DNA from 4 places in the Mesorhizobium sp. SEMIA396 genome. Region 2 is predicted to be linked to each of the others. Evidence: predicted binding sites of a transcription regulator. Region 2 holds the regulator's gene; each other region holds the start of a gene.
What was found. Region 2 encodes LexA, which represses DNA repair genes until DNA is damaged. Its sites were predicted from a motif close to TGTTCNNNNTGTGTTCNG; they were not measured.

Region 1 (3,794 bases), on a different contig from region 2:
ATGTGTGGTCACCTTCGATCGCGCCGCCGGGCGCCGGCACTTCGTTGACCGCAATGACCGGCTCGCCGGTGCGGCGGTCGAGCACATAGAGGTCGCCCTGCTTGGTCGGCCCGACCAGCGCCGGCACCACCGTGCCGTCGGGTTTGGTGATGTCGATCAGGCTCGGCTGCGCCGGCACGTCCATGTCCCAGAGATCGTGGTGCACGGTCTGCCGCACCCAGCGCACCTGCCCGGTGTTGAGGTCGAGCGCGGTGATCGACGACGAGAACTTCTCGACATTGGCGCTGCGCCCGGCGCCGAGCTGGTCCGGCGTCTGGTTGCCGAGCGGCACGTAGAGCAGGCCGAGCTTCTCGTCGGCGCTCGGCGTCGACCACATGTTGGGCGAGTTGGCGGTATAGGTCTGGCCGGCCGGCAGCGGCGTTATCTGGTCCGGATTGCCGGAATCCCAGTTCCACACCAGCGCGCCGGTGGCAGCGTCGTAGGCGCGGATGACGCCGGATGGCTCCTGCGTCGAATAATTGTCGTTGACCGCGCCGCCGACGATGATCTTGCCGGCTGAGATCAGCGGGGCCGAGGTCGAGTAATAATAGCCCGACTTCGGATAGGGCATGTTGGTCAGAAGGTTCAGCGTGCCGCCCTCGGCGAAAGCCGGGCAGATCTGCCCGTTGGCGGCATCGAGCGCGATCAGCCGCGCATCCGAGGTCGGCAGATAGACGCGGGTCGCACAGGGCTGCCCGGCGGCGCCGGCGGCATCGGCGTAATAGGCCACGCCGCGGCAGGTCTGGTGCTGGCGGTCCTTGTCGAGCTTGACCTTGGGATCGAAGCGCCATTTCTCCTTTCCGCTCGCGGCATCGATGGCGATGGCGAAATTATGCGGCGTGCAGATGTAGAGTGTGTCGCCGATCTTCAGCGGCGTCACCTGATAGGTGGTCTCGCCGACATCGTCGGGACCCTTCACATCGCCGGTCTGGTAGGTCCAGGCAGGCTGCAGCTTGGCGACATTGTCCGGTGTGATCTGGTCGAGCGGCGAATAGCGCTGGCCGAACTGCGTGCGGCCGTAATAGTGCCATTCGCCGGCCGGCACATCATTGCCGAGATTGGCGTTGGCGACCACCTTGTCGGTGCCGAGTTCGCCGGCAATATCCTTCGGATCCGAAGTCATCGAATAACCGGCGACGGCCAATGATGCCAGCACGGCAAGGATCAGCGGCGCGCGCCCGTCAGGGCCGACGAGACCCCGCCTCGCCCACGGCGTCAGCAGCCAAAAAGCGAGAAGCACGATGATGCCGCCGCGAGGCCCGAGTTCCCACCAGTCGAAGCCGGTTTCCCAGACCGCCCAGGCCAACGTGCCGAGCACGATCACCGCGTAGAGCCACAAAGCAGTCGACCTGCGCCGGTAAAGCAGCCAGGCGGCGATCAGGAAGGCAAGGCCGGCAACGACATAGTACCAGCTGCCGCCCAGCATCGCCAGGCGGATGCCGCCGCCGCCGAGTGCCAGGCCGATGAGGAAAAGAATGAGGGAGGTGATGGTGACAGCCAAGATGATACTCCTTCGACTGTTGCGCTTTGCGGCGCTGCCATGGCAACCCGGCATTGCGTCGCTGCCCGAAGCACAACTTTCTCCCGACGGTCCCGCCTGTCAAGCATGGGCCTCAAGCGCAGGCGGTAATGGTCCATCGCCATTGGGATAACATCGACCGCACTGGGAGCGTGGGCAGCAATCGGGCACTTTAGCGGAACAAAACGTAGACAGTTCTGGTCTTTCCCCACCGAATCACTACATTCGGGGCGATGTCCGGCTTTTCCGAAGACATGCCCTTTTTCGACGAACCCAATGCGCGGCCCACGGCCCCGTCGGGCATCGCCGCGCGCGCCATGGCTGCCCGCAGCGGACACAACAACGCACCCGACTATCTGAAGGGCCTCAACCCGGAGCAGCGGCTGGCGGTGGAAACCACCGAAGGCCCGGTTCTGGTGCTGGCCGGAGCCGGCACCGGCAAGACCCGCGTGCTCACCACCCGCATCGCTCACATCCTCGCCACCGGCAAGGCGTTCCCGTCGCAGATCCTCGCGGTGACCTTCACCAACAAGGCCGCGCGCGAGATGAAGATCCGCATCGGCGTCCTGATCGGCGAAGGCAACGTCGAGGGCATGCCATGGCTCGGCACCTTCCACTCGATTGGCGTGAAGCTGCTTCGCAGACATGCCGAACTCGCCGGTTTGCGCTCCGACTTCACCATCCTCGACACCGACGACGTCGTGCGGCTGATCAAGCAGCTGATCCAGGCCGAAGGTCTGGACGACAAGCGCTGGCCGGCCAAGCAGTTCGCCCAGATGATCGACGGCTGGAAGAACAAGGGACAAGGCCCGTCCGACATCACCGAGGGCGACGCCCGCGCCTTCGCCAACGGCAAGGGCCGCGAACTCTACAAGGCCTATCAGGAGCGGCTGAAGACGCTGAACGCCTGCGATTTCGGCGACCTGCTGTGCCACCCGATCCGCATCTTCCGCGCCAATCCGGACGTGCTCAAGGAATACCACAAGCGCTTCAAATACATCCTCGTCGACGAGTACCAGGACACCAACACCGCCCAGTACATGTGGCTGCGCCTCCTGGCGCAGCGGCCTCAAGGCAAGCCGATCTCCCCCCTTGAGGGGGAGATGTCCGGCAGGACAGAGGGGGGCGCCTCGCGCCGACAGGCTGGAGGGACAGCGCCCCCCTCTGTCGCCTCCGGCGACATCTCCCCCTCTAGGGGGGAGATTGGGCGCTCTTCGGCCGAAACCCGCGCCACCGTAAACATCTGCTGCGTCGGCGACGACGATCAGTCGATCTATGGCTGGCGCGGTGCCGAGATCGACAACATCCTGCGCTTCGACAAGGATTTTCCCGGCGCCACCATCATCCGGCTGGAGCGCAACTACCGCTCGACCGCGCACATCCTTGGCGCGGCCTCCCACCTCATCGCCCACAATGAGGGCCGCTTCGGCAAGACGCTGTTCACCGACCGGAACGATCCGGAGGACGGCAAGGTGCATGTCCACGCCGCCTGGGATTCCGAGGAAGAAGCGCGCGCCGTCGGCGATACCATCGAGACCTACCAGCGGCAAAAGCACAATCTCAACGACATGGCGATCCTGGTCCGCGCGTCCTTCCAGATGCGCGAATTCGAGGACCGTTTCGTCACACTCGGCCTCAACTACCGCGTCATCGGCGGCCCGCGCTTCTACGAGCGCATGGAAATCCGCGATGCGCTGGCCTTCTTCCGTGTCGTCGCCCAAGGCGCCGACGACCTCGCCTTCGAGCGCATCGTCAATGTGCCGAAGCGCGGCCTTGGCGAAGCCACCATCCGCCAGATCCACGACACCGCGCGTGCGCTGCGCATCCCGATGCTGGAGGCCGCCGCCAAGCTGGCCGAAAGCGACGAGTTGAAGCCGAAGCCGCGCGCTGCCTTGCGCGAGGTGTCGGCCAATTTCGAGCGCTGGCAAAAGGCGCTGGAAACCACGCCGCACACCGAGCTCGCCGAGACCATCTTGGAAGAGAGCGGCTACACCGACATGTGGAAAAACGACCGCTCGGTCGAAGCCCCCGGCCGGCTGGAGAATTTGAAAGAGCTGATCCGTTCGATGGAGGAGTACGAATCGCTGCGCTCCTTCCTTGAGCATGTCGCACTCGTCATGGACGCCGAGCAGAATGCCGGGCTCGACGCCGTCTCGATCATGACGCTGCATTCGGCCAAGGGCCTCGAATTCGAGACCGTCTTCCTGCCCGGCTGGGAGGAAGGCCTGTTCCCGCA
Region 2 (3,794 bases):
CCTGGAATACGGCCGGATGGTTCGAGATGCCGATCGAACTCGGCGATCAACTCGGACGCCTGATTGGAGCCGCGGCCGGCCAGACCGTCGTCTGCGACACGACGTCGACCAACATCTACAAGGTGCTGCATGCGGCGCTGGAGATTCGGCCGGGCCGGTCGGTCATCGTCGCCGAGGGTGACAGTTTCCCCACCGACCTGTACATCGCCGAAGGCGTGGCCTCGACACGGGACGGCGTCCTGCTGCGCCTCGCGGGCGTCGACGCGCCCACTATCGAAGAGCTGATCAACGAAAACGTCGCGGTGGTGCTGGTCAACCACGTCAACTACAAATCGGGTGAACTGCGCGACATGGCGGCGCTGACGCGCAAGGCTCATGCGGCCGGAGCGCTGATCGTCTGGGATCTATGCCACACCGCCGGCGCCCTGCCCGTCGAGCTCGATCACGCAAATGCCGATTTCGCCATCGGCTGCACTTACAAGTACCTCAACGGCGGTCCGGGCGCACCGGCCTTCATCTATGCCGCGCAGCGCCATCACGGCGATATCAGCCAGCCGCTCAGCGGCTGGTGGGGCCATGCGCGGCCCTTTGCCTTCGAACGGGGGTATGTTGCCGGCACCGGTATCCGCCGCTTTCTGTGCGGCACCCAGCCGGTCCTGTCGATGCGGGCGCTCAAAGGCGCGCTTGCCATCTGGAACGACGTCGACATGGCGGCATTGCGAAAAAAGAGCGTCGCGCTGACGGAACTGTTCATCCAGCTCGTCGAAGCAAAGTGCGGCGCCTATGGCCTCACGCTGGAGACCACCCGCGACGCGACCAGGCGCGGCAGCCAGGTGTCGTTCCTTCACGATCACGGCTATCAAATCATGCGGGCGCTGATCGAGCGCGGCGTCATCGGTGATTTTCGCGCGCCATCGACCATCCGTTTCGGCTTCACGCCCCTCTATATCGGCTACAAGGATGTGTGGCTGGCGGTTCAAGTGCTAGAAGACATTCTGCGCACGGGCGCATGGAAGGACCAGCGTTTCGCCGTCAAGGAAGCCGTTACCTGACGCAACGATCCCCGCGATTTGCCGTCGCCGCCCTCACTGCCCGGCAGATGACGGAGGGCTGATTCCAGCCACAAATGCCAACAGACGTTGGCGTTTTGGCTCCGTTTCGTTCACGGCAAACGAACGTCCCGAAGATTGATAGCGTCCCTTGTGGAGGTCGATCGGCAGATGATGCCAAGCCTTGGGTCGAGGATGAGCCACAGGTCATTAACCATAATGGTTTCAATGTGAGCAGGCGCATTGCCGTGGTTGGCGCCTGTCGATCGCGACCCGCTGGCAAGCCCAAATAATTTCAGCAGCCTTAACAAATTCATTAAACTTTAAACGGTTGCAGAACACAACTGGAACAGATAGTGTTTGTTCTGGGTTTGTTTTTCGATTCTGGTTTCAGGTAATCTGGGGGCCGCCATGCTGACACGCAAGCAACATGAACTGCTGATGTTCATCCATGAACGCCTGAAGGAGAGCGGCATTCCGCCATCCTTCGACGAGATGAAGGAGGCGCTCGACCTTGCCTCCAAATCCGGGATTCATCGGCTGATCACCGCACTTGAGGAGCGCGGCTTTATTCGCCGGTTGCCCAACCGGGCACGCGCGCTGGAAGTGCTGCGATTGCCGGACTCGATCGCGCCCGGCCTCAACGCGGCAAAGAAGTTTTCGCCAAGCGTCATCCAGGGCAGTCTCGGTCAGGGTGGTGCCCTTGGCCGGCAGATCAAGCCGGCGCCTTCGCGGATGCCCTCGCCCGGCAATGATGACGATGCGGTCTCCGCCGTGTCGATACCGGTCATGGGCCGTATCGCCGCCGGTGTGCCGATCGATGCCATCCAGCATCAGACGCATTCGATCTCGGTGCCGCCGGACATGATCATGGGCGGCGCCCACTATGCGCTGGAGGTTAAGGGCGACTCGATGATCGAGGCCGGTATCTTCGACGGCGACACCGTCATCATCCGTAATGCCGACACGGCGAACCCCGGCGAGATCATCGTGGCGCTGGTCGATGAAGAGGAAGCGACGCTGAAGCGGTTCCGCCGCAAGGGCGCTTCCATCGCTCTCGAAGCCGCCAATCCGGCCTATGAAACCCGTATTTTCGGCCCAGACAGGGTCAAGGTGCAAGGCAAGCTCGTCGGCCTCATCCGCCGCTACTGAGGCGGCTGCGGGTTGGCCGCTGGCTTCTCGGGTTTCTTGAAGGGTGCCAGCCCCCTCGCCTCACGAGAGTATTTGCGTTGCGTGTGCCAGGGCCGATATGGGCTGTTCACCGCGAAGCTGATTGTCGCCGGCGTGGTCGCCGATTGGCGATCGAAGAAGACCGCGGCACTGCCTTTGCGAGCCAGTTGCCGCTTGGTGATGACGAGAACCAGCGGATTGTGACAGGCGTCATAGGCGGTGGCGTCATTGATGACGATCAGCTCGGCGAAGCCACAGGCTTTCCAGGTGTCCTTGCGGTCCTCGACATAGGCAATGATCGCACCGGACATATGCCTGGCCACGCAAACGCCTGAGGAGCAATAGAACGGCGATCCCGGCGGTAGCTCAACGGCGTCCGCGACGTCGAATTGCCCATCGCTCTTGTCGAACACCTCTGGCACGACGATGGTTTCTGATGTCAGGGCGCGTTTCCAGTTGTCGACGGTGAATTCGTTCGGCCGTTCCCGGCTGACGGCAAGCTCGCCGCCACCGATCGGCAACGCCACCAGCCGGGCGTCTTCCGAGATCAGCACATCCGGCGTGCGCGTATCCGAGACGGTCAGCAAGCCTGCCAGCGCGAATGGCAGAGCAGCGAGCCGCAGCCAAGTTGTCGCCATCGTCGCGATGACCAGGGCAATTGTCACCAGCAGGACAGATTGCTGCGAAATCAGCCCAACCCCATCGACAGGCGAACGTTCGGAGATCCAACCCGATATGGCGATCATCACCGTCAGGCCCTTGCCCATCAGGTAGAGGGCCGGCCAATCCAATCCGAAAGGCATCAGCAGCGCGCTTGCGACAGCCAGGAACATGACGACGGTGACGATCGGCATAACCGCCAGATTGGCGAACAGGCTGAGCGGCGACACACGCTGAAAATGCCAGATGGCAAACAGCGTCGTGGCGCTGCCGGCGATGATGGAGGTCATGGCAAGGCCGGTTGCCGCGAGCACGAACTTTCGCGTCAGGAAACCGGGCATGGATCGCTTTGGGGGCGGCGGTCTTGCTTTTCCCGCGCGGTGATCGGCCCAGCCGGCATAGGCGCCGACCAGAGCCGCGGTCGCGGCGAACGACATCTGAAAACTCGGGCCGACCACCTCATGCGGCGACACCACGATGACGGCGATCGCCGAGATCGCCAGATTGCGCATGGTGAGTGCTGCTCGATCGAACAGCACGGCAATCAGCATCACCGCCAGCATGATGAAGCTGCGCTCGGCGGCAACGACGACTCCAGAGATGATGAGATAGGCCGCGATCGAGAACAGTGCGGCGAAGGCGGCATACTTCTTGACCGGGCGACGCGCGGAAAAGTCGGGAAACAAGGCGAAGGCGCCGCGCAGCAAGCCCATGATGGTGCCTGCGACCAGCGCCATGTGCAGTCCCGAAATCGAGATGATGTGGTAGATGCCGGTACGTCGCATCGCCTCATTGATGTCATCGGGAATGCCGGCGCGCACGCCGACGATCAGCGCCGCGGCGATCTCGCCTTCGGCGCCGCCGACGCTCGCCCTGATATGGTCGGCGATGGCCTCGCGGGCATTTTCCACGCTA
Region 3 (3,794 bases), on a different contig from region 2:
ACCTGCTCGAGGCCGGCGATGTGCTCGACGACAATTTTGTCCCCGATAGCGTGAAACTGTGGGCGATGATCGAGACGCCCAAGGCGCTGCTCAACATCGGCGCCATCGCCGAGCTTGGCCGTGACCCGGCCTCGCGGCTCAGTTGTTTCGTTGCCGGAACGAATGACCTGGTCAAGGAGACCGGCATTCTGGCAACGCCTGACCGACGCTACCTCGTGCCATGGCTGATGCAGATGGTGCTGGCCGCGCGCGCCGGCGGCATCGACATGCTCGACGGGGTCTCCAACGATTTTCGCAACCTCGGCGCTTTCACCCATGAATGCGCGGAAGCCGCGGCCATGGGGTTCGACGGCAAGAGCCTCATCCACCCGGCCCAGATCGAAGCCGCCAACCGTGCCTTCGCACCGTCCGCGGAAGCCGTGGCCGAGGCGCGCTCGGTGAAGGAAGCCTTCGCGCTCGCCGAGAATGCCGGCAAGGGCGTGATCGCGCTGAACGGCAGGATGGTCGAGCGCCTGCACTTGGCGCAGGCCGAAAAACTGCTGGCGAAGGCAGCCGCCATCGGGGCATAAATGCTCGATGGATGCGAGCGGGCTATGGCTACTCACGACAGGACTGAACAATGAAACTCTACCGCTTTCTGTCCGGCCCGGACGATGCCAGCTTCTGCCACAAGGTGACGGCGGCGCTGAACAAGGGCTGGCACCTGTTCGGCTCGCCGACCTATGCCTACGACAAGAAGGCCAAGACGATGCGTTGCGGCCAGGCCGTGGTCAAGGATGTCGACGGCCAGGAATACGGGCCCGATACCAAGCTGAGTGACTGGTAGGGGACAGCGCTGAGGACTCTCTCTTTCTTCGTCATCCTAGGGCGGAGCAAGGAGCGAAGCGACGCGGCGCAGACCCTAGGATCCATGCCGTGACATTGGCCGTAGAATGCGGCGGATCAAAATGGCGCTTGTGCGCGCATCAACGCTCGCTACCCTGAAACCACGACCGGCTACGTCTATATGACCGCGAGTCAGAACCGCGGCACCATCTATATCGGCGTCACCAACGATCTCGGCCGTCGAATGCCTGAGCACAAGGCCGGCCAGGGCTCGCGCTTCACGAGTCGCTACAGCGTACAGCGGCTGGTGTGGTACGAGGAATATTTCGACATTACCGATGCCATCCAGCGCGAGAAGTCATTGAAGCGCTGGCCTCGACAATGGAAGATCGAGCTGATCGAAACGGCCAATCCGGAGTGGTTCGAGCTCTTTCGTGGAACCGGCTGGTAGCCGCTCGGGTTTCTTGCACCGCCGGAGCATAGCATCGCCGTCACGGCATGGATCCTAGGGTCTGCGCCGCGTCGCTTCGCTCCTTGCTCCGCCCTAGGATGACGAAGGTGTGGGGCTACTCGGCCGCTTCTTCGAACTTCTCCATATCATCGTCCGACAGGCCGAATGGTGACCGATCTCGTGGATGTCGCCCAGCGTCTCTTCGTTCTCGGACCAGTAGTCAAGGATATCGACGGTCAGGAATGAGGGCCGAATACAGCGCTTGGTCGATCAGTAACCAGCTACGCCAGATTTTCCCAGGCGGCTCTGATTTCGTTGAACCGTGCGTCTGCGCGGCCCTCGACGTCATCGCAGCCGAAATAGAGGATCGATAGCGCTGCAAGGAGACCGGGATAGCCGGAGACGGAATCCATTCTCGTAAGGATTTCAGGAACCGGCAACCGCTTGCGTTCAATCATGGAGATCGCGCATTCCGCTGTCATAGGTGCCATCGGGTGGTCGAATTCGGATAGCCAGAAATCGACCAGGGCAACGAGAGTGGCCGGTTCGATGGCAGCACTTGCGGGCAGATGGCAAAGCTCACTAAGTGCGAGGAAAGCGGCATTCGGCGAAATCCCGATGGCGGTTGCGATCAGTTCCCGGCTTTGTGAAATGTCGTGGTACGGCCAATTGCAATCGATCAGGTCGGCAAATTCTGCTTCCGTCATCTGAGTGCTACTCGGCCGCCTCTTCGATCTTCTCCATATCATCGTCCGACAGGCCGAAATGGTGGCCGATCTCGTGGATCAGCACGTGGGTGACGATGTCGCCCAGCGTTTCTTCGTTTTCGGACCAGTAATCGAGGATGGCGCGGCGGTAGAGCGTGATGCGGTTCGGGCCTTCGCCGGTCTGCGGGTTCCAGCGCTCGGCGATGCCGCGTCCCTCGAACAGGCCGAGCAGGTCGAAGGGCGTTTCCAGCGACAGGTCGTCCATGATCTCGTCGGTCGGGAACTCGGCGATCTGGATGACGATCTCGCCGGTCAGCTTGCGAAAATCCTCCGGCAGATGCGCATACGCCTCCAGCGCCAGGAACTCCATTTCGTCCATCGAGGGCGAGAGTTCGTCGTGCCAGGTGCGGGTCTTGTAGATGCGGGCCATGCTTTGTCCTTTGATCCCGGCATATAGGCTTTCGCACCGGAATCGGCAAATGAACGGGCCGATGCGCCTGCGCCATCCCTGCCGAGAGGAATAAATTCCCCATGACTCTGCTTGACTCCTGGGTCCCCCTCTGGAATCTATAGGGAACATAACAGGAACAATTGTGAGTGGAAGCTGACCGTCATGGCGATGACCGCCGTGGCGCGGGAGACTGTTTTTGCCCTGCGCCGCCAGATCGCGAAAATCGAGGGAACGCTGCCCGAGCGCTTGGCCGCGCCGGCCGCCGCGCCCCTTCACGCCGACGCCAACACCGATCTCACAATCGTCCGGCGTGGCATTGCCGCGGCGTTGCCGGATGCGTTTCTGCCTATCGGTGTCGAGCGCCTCGACGCCGCCCTGAGCGGCGGCCTGCCGAAGGCCGCCCTGAGTGAAATCCATGGCACGCAAACCCGCGATGCCGGGGCCGTCGCCGGCTTCGCTTTGTCGCTCACCAGTCTGATCCTCAAGCAAACGCCGGGGCTGCCGGTGCTGTGGATCGGCACATCGGAGATTTTCCGCGAGGCCGGCTTTCCCTATGCAAGGGGGCTTCACGCCTCGTTCGGCATCGAGCCGGAGCAATTGCTGTTTTCCGAGGCGCCAAGGCTTGTCGATGCGCTGTGGGTCGCCGAGGAGGCGGCCCGGATGACAGCGCTCGCCGCGGTCATCCTGGAAATCCGCGGCAATCCGCAGCGGCTGGACCTGACCGCGACACGCCGGCTGCATGCAAGGGCGCAAGCGGCCGGCCGGCCGGTGTTCCTGCTGCGGCAGGCGGCCGAACCCGAACCGACGGCCGCCCCTGTCCGCCTCATCGTCGCCTCGGCGCCGGCGGTGCCGCGCGACACCATCGCCGGGCCGCTGGCCGGCTCGATCGGCCGCCCGGCCTTCGCCCTCACCATCGGCAAGAGCCGCACAGCCCTGCCTGGACAATTCACACTGGAGTGGAACCCCGATGAACGCGCATTCGACGAAAGATGGGGCGACGAAAAAAGGAGCGAGGGAAGAGACCGGACAAAGAATCCTGTCCCTGTGGTTTCCCTATCTGGCGGCGGAAAGGATCCTGCGCCAGCGTCTGGGGCGGTCCTGGCGTTCCCGGCCGTCGGATCACCTCTCTCACCCGCCGCTCGTGATCAGCCATCGCGACCGCAACGCGCAGCGCATCTCGGCCCTCGACGAGCGGGCTGAGGCGCTGCACCTGAAGCGCGACATGGGCATTGCCGATGCGCGCGCCATGCATCCGTCGATCGACATCGTCGAGGCCGATCCGGAAGCCGACCGCCGTCTGCTCGAAGGCCTTGCCGACTGGTGCGACCGCTACACCCCGCTGGTGGCGCTGGATGGCGCG
Region 4 (3,794 bases), on a different contig from region 2:
CAACACCGTGTTCCAGGATTATGCGCTGTTCCCGCACATGAATGTCGCCGAAAATGTCGGCTTCGGTCTGTCACTGCGCAAACTGTCTGGAGCCGAACAGGCAAAGCGAACCGGCGAAGCCCTCGACATGGTCGGTCTCGCCGACAAGCTTGGCGCCCGCGTCTCCGAACTGTCGGGCGGCCAGCGCCAGCGCGTCGCGCTGGCGCGTGCCATCGTCTGCGAACCACGCGTGCTGCTGCTCGACGAGCCGCTGTCGGCGCTCGATGCGCATCTGCGCGAACAGATGCAGGTTGAACTGAAGCGGCTGCAGTCGCGGCTCGGCACCACCTTCGTCATGGTCACCCACGACCAGACCGAAGCGCTGTCGATCTCCGACCGCATCGTCGTCATGAACAAGGGCCGCATCGAGCAGATCGCGCCGCCGGCCACCCTTTACGACCGGCCCGCCACGAAGTTTGTGGCGAGCTTCATCGGCACCATGAATCTCCTGCAATCGCGCTTCGTCGGCCGAGACGGCGATCGCCTGCGCTTCGCCGCCGGCGCCCTGCCGCTGGAGGCTATTTCTGAAACTAGCGAGGCACCTGCCGAGGGCGCCACCCGCACCATCGGCGTGCGTCCGGAGGATTTGCTGGCGATGACCGAGGCCGCGCCCGGCACCGCGCCGGCGCGCGTCAACAGCGTCGTCTTTCACGGTCGCACGCTGCGCCTTCATGCCGAACTCGGGCAGGGCGCGCCTGTTGTCATCGATGCGCCGCGCCAGGCCGAGGGTTCCCAATTCAGCGTCGGAGACGTGGCGCATATCAGCCTGCGCCGTGGTGCCAACTGCCCGGTGCTACCAAGCTAATTTTGTCGACGTTAAATAACCGGAGCACACGCCGCGCGGTGGCTACAAGCCGTCGGTCAACGGCCGGGGGTATGTCGACTGGTCGATCCACGATTTTCGGGAGGTCAGGGCATCATCGGCTACGGATCGTAGGGTTCGGCCCCTGCTCGAAAATGCTTGCTCCGCCGTTAAGCTTGCGGGCGCTGATGCGGAAACCATTAGCGCCGGTTTTGTTTTCACTTGATTCGTTCCCTTTTTGTTCTAAGCTTCTCGGCTTGATACAATCTGCCGGACGAGATCGGTTGTGAGTGGGCAATTTTCATACGGAACCGCGAAGAACGGTCAGACCTTTTTCCGATTTGAAGGACAGAGCCCGATCCGGGAGCCGCATCTGTTTTACGGATTTCTCGTTGAAGACCCGGTCAATGCCATGCTGCGGCGCAGGGCTGAGCACTACAATCAGGAACTGAGATTGCGGGGATGGCTGACGCCAACCGATCAAATGCACATATCCCTGATCGGCCTTGGCGACGGCAAACAGAAGCGTGTGGTGGAGATCGCCCGCCATGTCGGCTTGCTGATGCAAGCCACACCATTCGATGTTTGCTTCGACCGCCTGTCGGCTTTCGGCGGCGGGGCGCTGGTGCTTCGCAGCAGCGACCATTCGCCGACTTTGCAAGCCTTCTGGCGCAAGCTCTCTGCCGTAATTGACGACAGCCCGCTAAAGCCATTCATCACGACCTCGCTGGAGCCACATGTCACGCTGCTTCGCGACAGGAGGGGCGTTCCAAAAGTGCGGGAACGGATCGTTGAGCCGATATCCTGGACAGTGCGGAGTTTTTCGCTGATCCGTAGCCACCAGGGTGAATACAAATGTCCGGCGACCTGGCAATTGACCGGTCAGGACGATTCCCTAGCCGGCATGTGAGAAATCGTCGTCATACAGCCGCTATATCAATCGTCCTGACACGGCTTGTCAGCTGTAGTGCCGGCAATGGTGGCAGGCCAGCAAGCTGTTCCCCATTTGCAGTGCGTCTGACAGGAGGAACACAAATGACCATCGCGGAAATTGCCAAAGATTTCACCGAACTGCTCAAGCAGGGCGATAACGAAGCTGCTGCCGAGAAGTACAATGCCGATGATATCGTCAGTCTCGAAGCCATGGCGGGGCCGATGGCCATCTCCCATGGCAAGGAGGCTCTCAAGCAGAAGGGCCAGTGGTGGCAGGAGAACAACGAAGTGCATGGCGGCTCGGTCGAGGGCCCCTATGTCAACGGAGACCAGTTCGCGGTGCGCTTCAAGTTCGACATCACGCCCAAGGCCACCGGCGAGCGCGTCACCATGGATGAAGTTGGCCTCTACACAGTCAAGAACGGCAAGATCACCGAAGAGCGCTTCTATTATTGAGGCGGAAATGCCACCGGGAGACTGCTCTCTTCGCTCCCGGGTTGAAAACAAGCATGACGGCCAAGACAACGTCCTGGCCGTCATGTGGGAAGATCAGATCGTCTTCACGTACTGCCCAAGCTGATCGGCCACCGTGCCCCAGCCGTTGAAGAAACCCATCTCCTCATGGTTGTTGCGGGTCGCCTCGTCGCGATGGATGGCGGTGGCGGTGTAGCGCGTGCCCTTGCCGTCCGGCTGCAAGGAGATAACAGCGGTGATGAAGGGTTCCCCTGACGGCCGGTAACCCGGCAACAATGCATCCGTCCACACCAGCCGCTCGTTCGGCACGATTTCGAGATAGCAGCAATGGCGGTCGTTGACCTCGGTTCCGTCGGGCGACTGCATGCGCGTGCGGAACAGCCCGCCCGGCCTGAGGTCTATCTCGCAGTCGGTGATCATCCAAGGCTTCGGCGTGAACCATTGCTTGACGTGCTCCGGCGTCGTCAAGGCGCGCCACAGCAATTCGCGCGGCGCATCGATGACGCGCTCCAGCACGAGGTCCAGTCTGGGATCCGGCTTGAGGGGATAGATCATTTTTCTGTCTCCTTGAGGGTCATCACATAGGCGTCGAACTGGTCGAGGCGGCGCTCCCACAGCGTGCGCTGTTCGGCCAGCCAGTTTTCGGCAAGCTTCAGCGGCTCGGGCGCCAGTTGATAGGTCCTGACCCGGCCGGTCTTTTGCGAGCGCACCAGCCCGCAACCTTCGAGGATTTTGAGATGTTCGATGAAGGAGGGCAGGGCCATGTCGAACGGTTGGGCAAGCTCGCTGACCGAGGCAGGGCTGCGGTTCAGCCGCTCCACCACGCGTCGCCGCGTCGGATCGGACAGTGCGCGAAAGATGCCGTCGATCGGCGGAGGGCTCGGAGTTGTGGTCTGAAGGCTTGTCATTGGTTGGTCCTGAGGCGCTGTCAAAATACTTAGGGAAATTCCTTAGTGTTGGCAAGGGCAAAACCGAAGGCATGCCGGGGAGCGCTGGCAAAGCGCGCAGAGCGTCCTTAATCTGCGGTCAGATTCGAAATCGGAAGGGCCACTGTTTTGACGATCATCATGTACGGCATCACCACCTGCGACACGGTCAGGAAGGCGCGCCTCTGGCTGGAAGGCCATGACGTGGCCTACAGGTTTCACGATTTCAGGGCAGAGGGACTGGACGCGAAGCGGCTGGATGGCTGGGCGGGCAAGGTCGGCTGGGAAAAGCTGCTCAACAAGGGTAGCACCACGTTTCGCGAACTGCCGGACAACGACAAGCAGAGCCTCGACGAAAAGAAGGCCAAGGCGCTGATGCTGGCCAAGCCGACCGTGATCAAGCGACCGGTGCTGGAGGTTGGGGATCGGATTCTGGTGGGGTTCAAGGCTGATGTTTATGAGGCGGTGGTGAAGTAGGGCAGCGCATACACCTCACTTCGTCATCCTATGGCGAAGCAAGGAGCGGAGCGACGCAGCGCAGACCATAGGATCCATGCCGTGATCTATCCGTGTTGCAACGGTGCAGATTCTGCTCCGCTGCGCCTTTCGACTGAGGTCGC

Region 1: the regulator LexA is predicted to act here: its motif matches at 1,735-1,752, upstream of NP503_RS04575 (ATP-dependent helicase).
Region 3: the regulator LexA is predicted to act here: its motif matches at 2,556-2,573, upstream of NP503_RS17200 (metallopeptidase family protein).
Region 4: the regulator LexA is predicted to act here: its motif matches at 1,070-1,087, upstream of NP503_RS05185 (2'-5' RNA ligase family protein).

What each region holds. Positions count from the first base shown of each region.
Region 1 covers NZ_JANIFC010000001.1:932,433-936,226, reverse strand. The annotation lists gene NP503_RS04580 (glucose/quinate/shikimate family membrane-bound PQQ-dependent dehydrogenase) at 1-1,540, opposite strand, end outside; gene NP503_RS04575 (ATP-dependent helicase) at 1,792-3,794, shown strand, end outside.
Region 2 covers NZ_JANIFC010000010.1:262,822-266,615, forward strand. The annotation lists gene kynU (kynureninase) at 1-1,052, shown strand, start outside; gene lexA (transcriptional repressor LexA) at 1,461-2,201, shown strand; gene NP503_RS23915 (ComEC/Rec2 family competence protein) at 2,195-3,794, opposite strand, start outside.
Region 3 covers NZ_JANIFC010000006.1:297,192-300,985, forward strand. The annotation lists gene NP503_RS17175 (CoA ester lyase) at 1-569, shown strand, start outside; gene NP503_RS17180 (DUF1737 domain-containing protein) at 620-826, shown strand; gene NP503_RS17185 (GIY-YIG nuclease family protein) at 1,007-1,276, shown strand; partial or broken gene NP503_RS17190 (metallopeptidase family protein) at 1,392-1,504, opposite strand; gene NP503_RS17195 (hypothetical protein) at 1,558-1,983, opposite strand; gene NP503_RS17200 (metallopeptidase family protein) at 1,991-2,413, opposite strand; gene NP503_RS17205 (hypothetical protein) at 2,597-3,634, shown strand; gene NP503_RS17210 (DUF6504 family protein) at 3,576-3,794, shown strand, end outside.
Region 4 covers NZ_JANIFC010000002.1:57,256-61,049, forward strand. The annotation lists gene NP503_RS05180 (ABC transporter ATP-binding protein) at 1-844, shown strand, start outside; gene NP503_RS05185 (2'-5' RNA ligase family protein) at 1,128-1,751, shown strand; gene NP503_RS05190 (nuclear transport factor 2 family protein) at 1,877-2,230, shown strand; gene NP503_RS05195 (SRPBCC family protein) at 2,324-2,803, opposite strand; gene NP503_RS05200 (helix-turn-helix transcriptional regulator) at 2,800-3,156, opposite strand; gene NP503_RS05205 (ArsC family reductase) at 3,304-3,651, shown strand.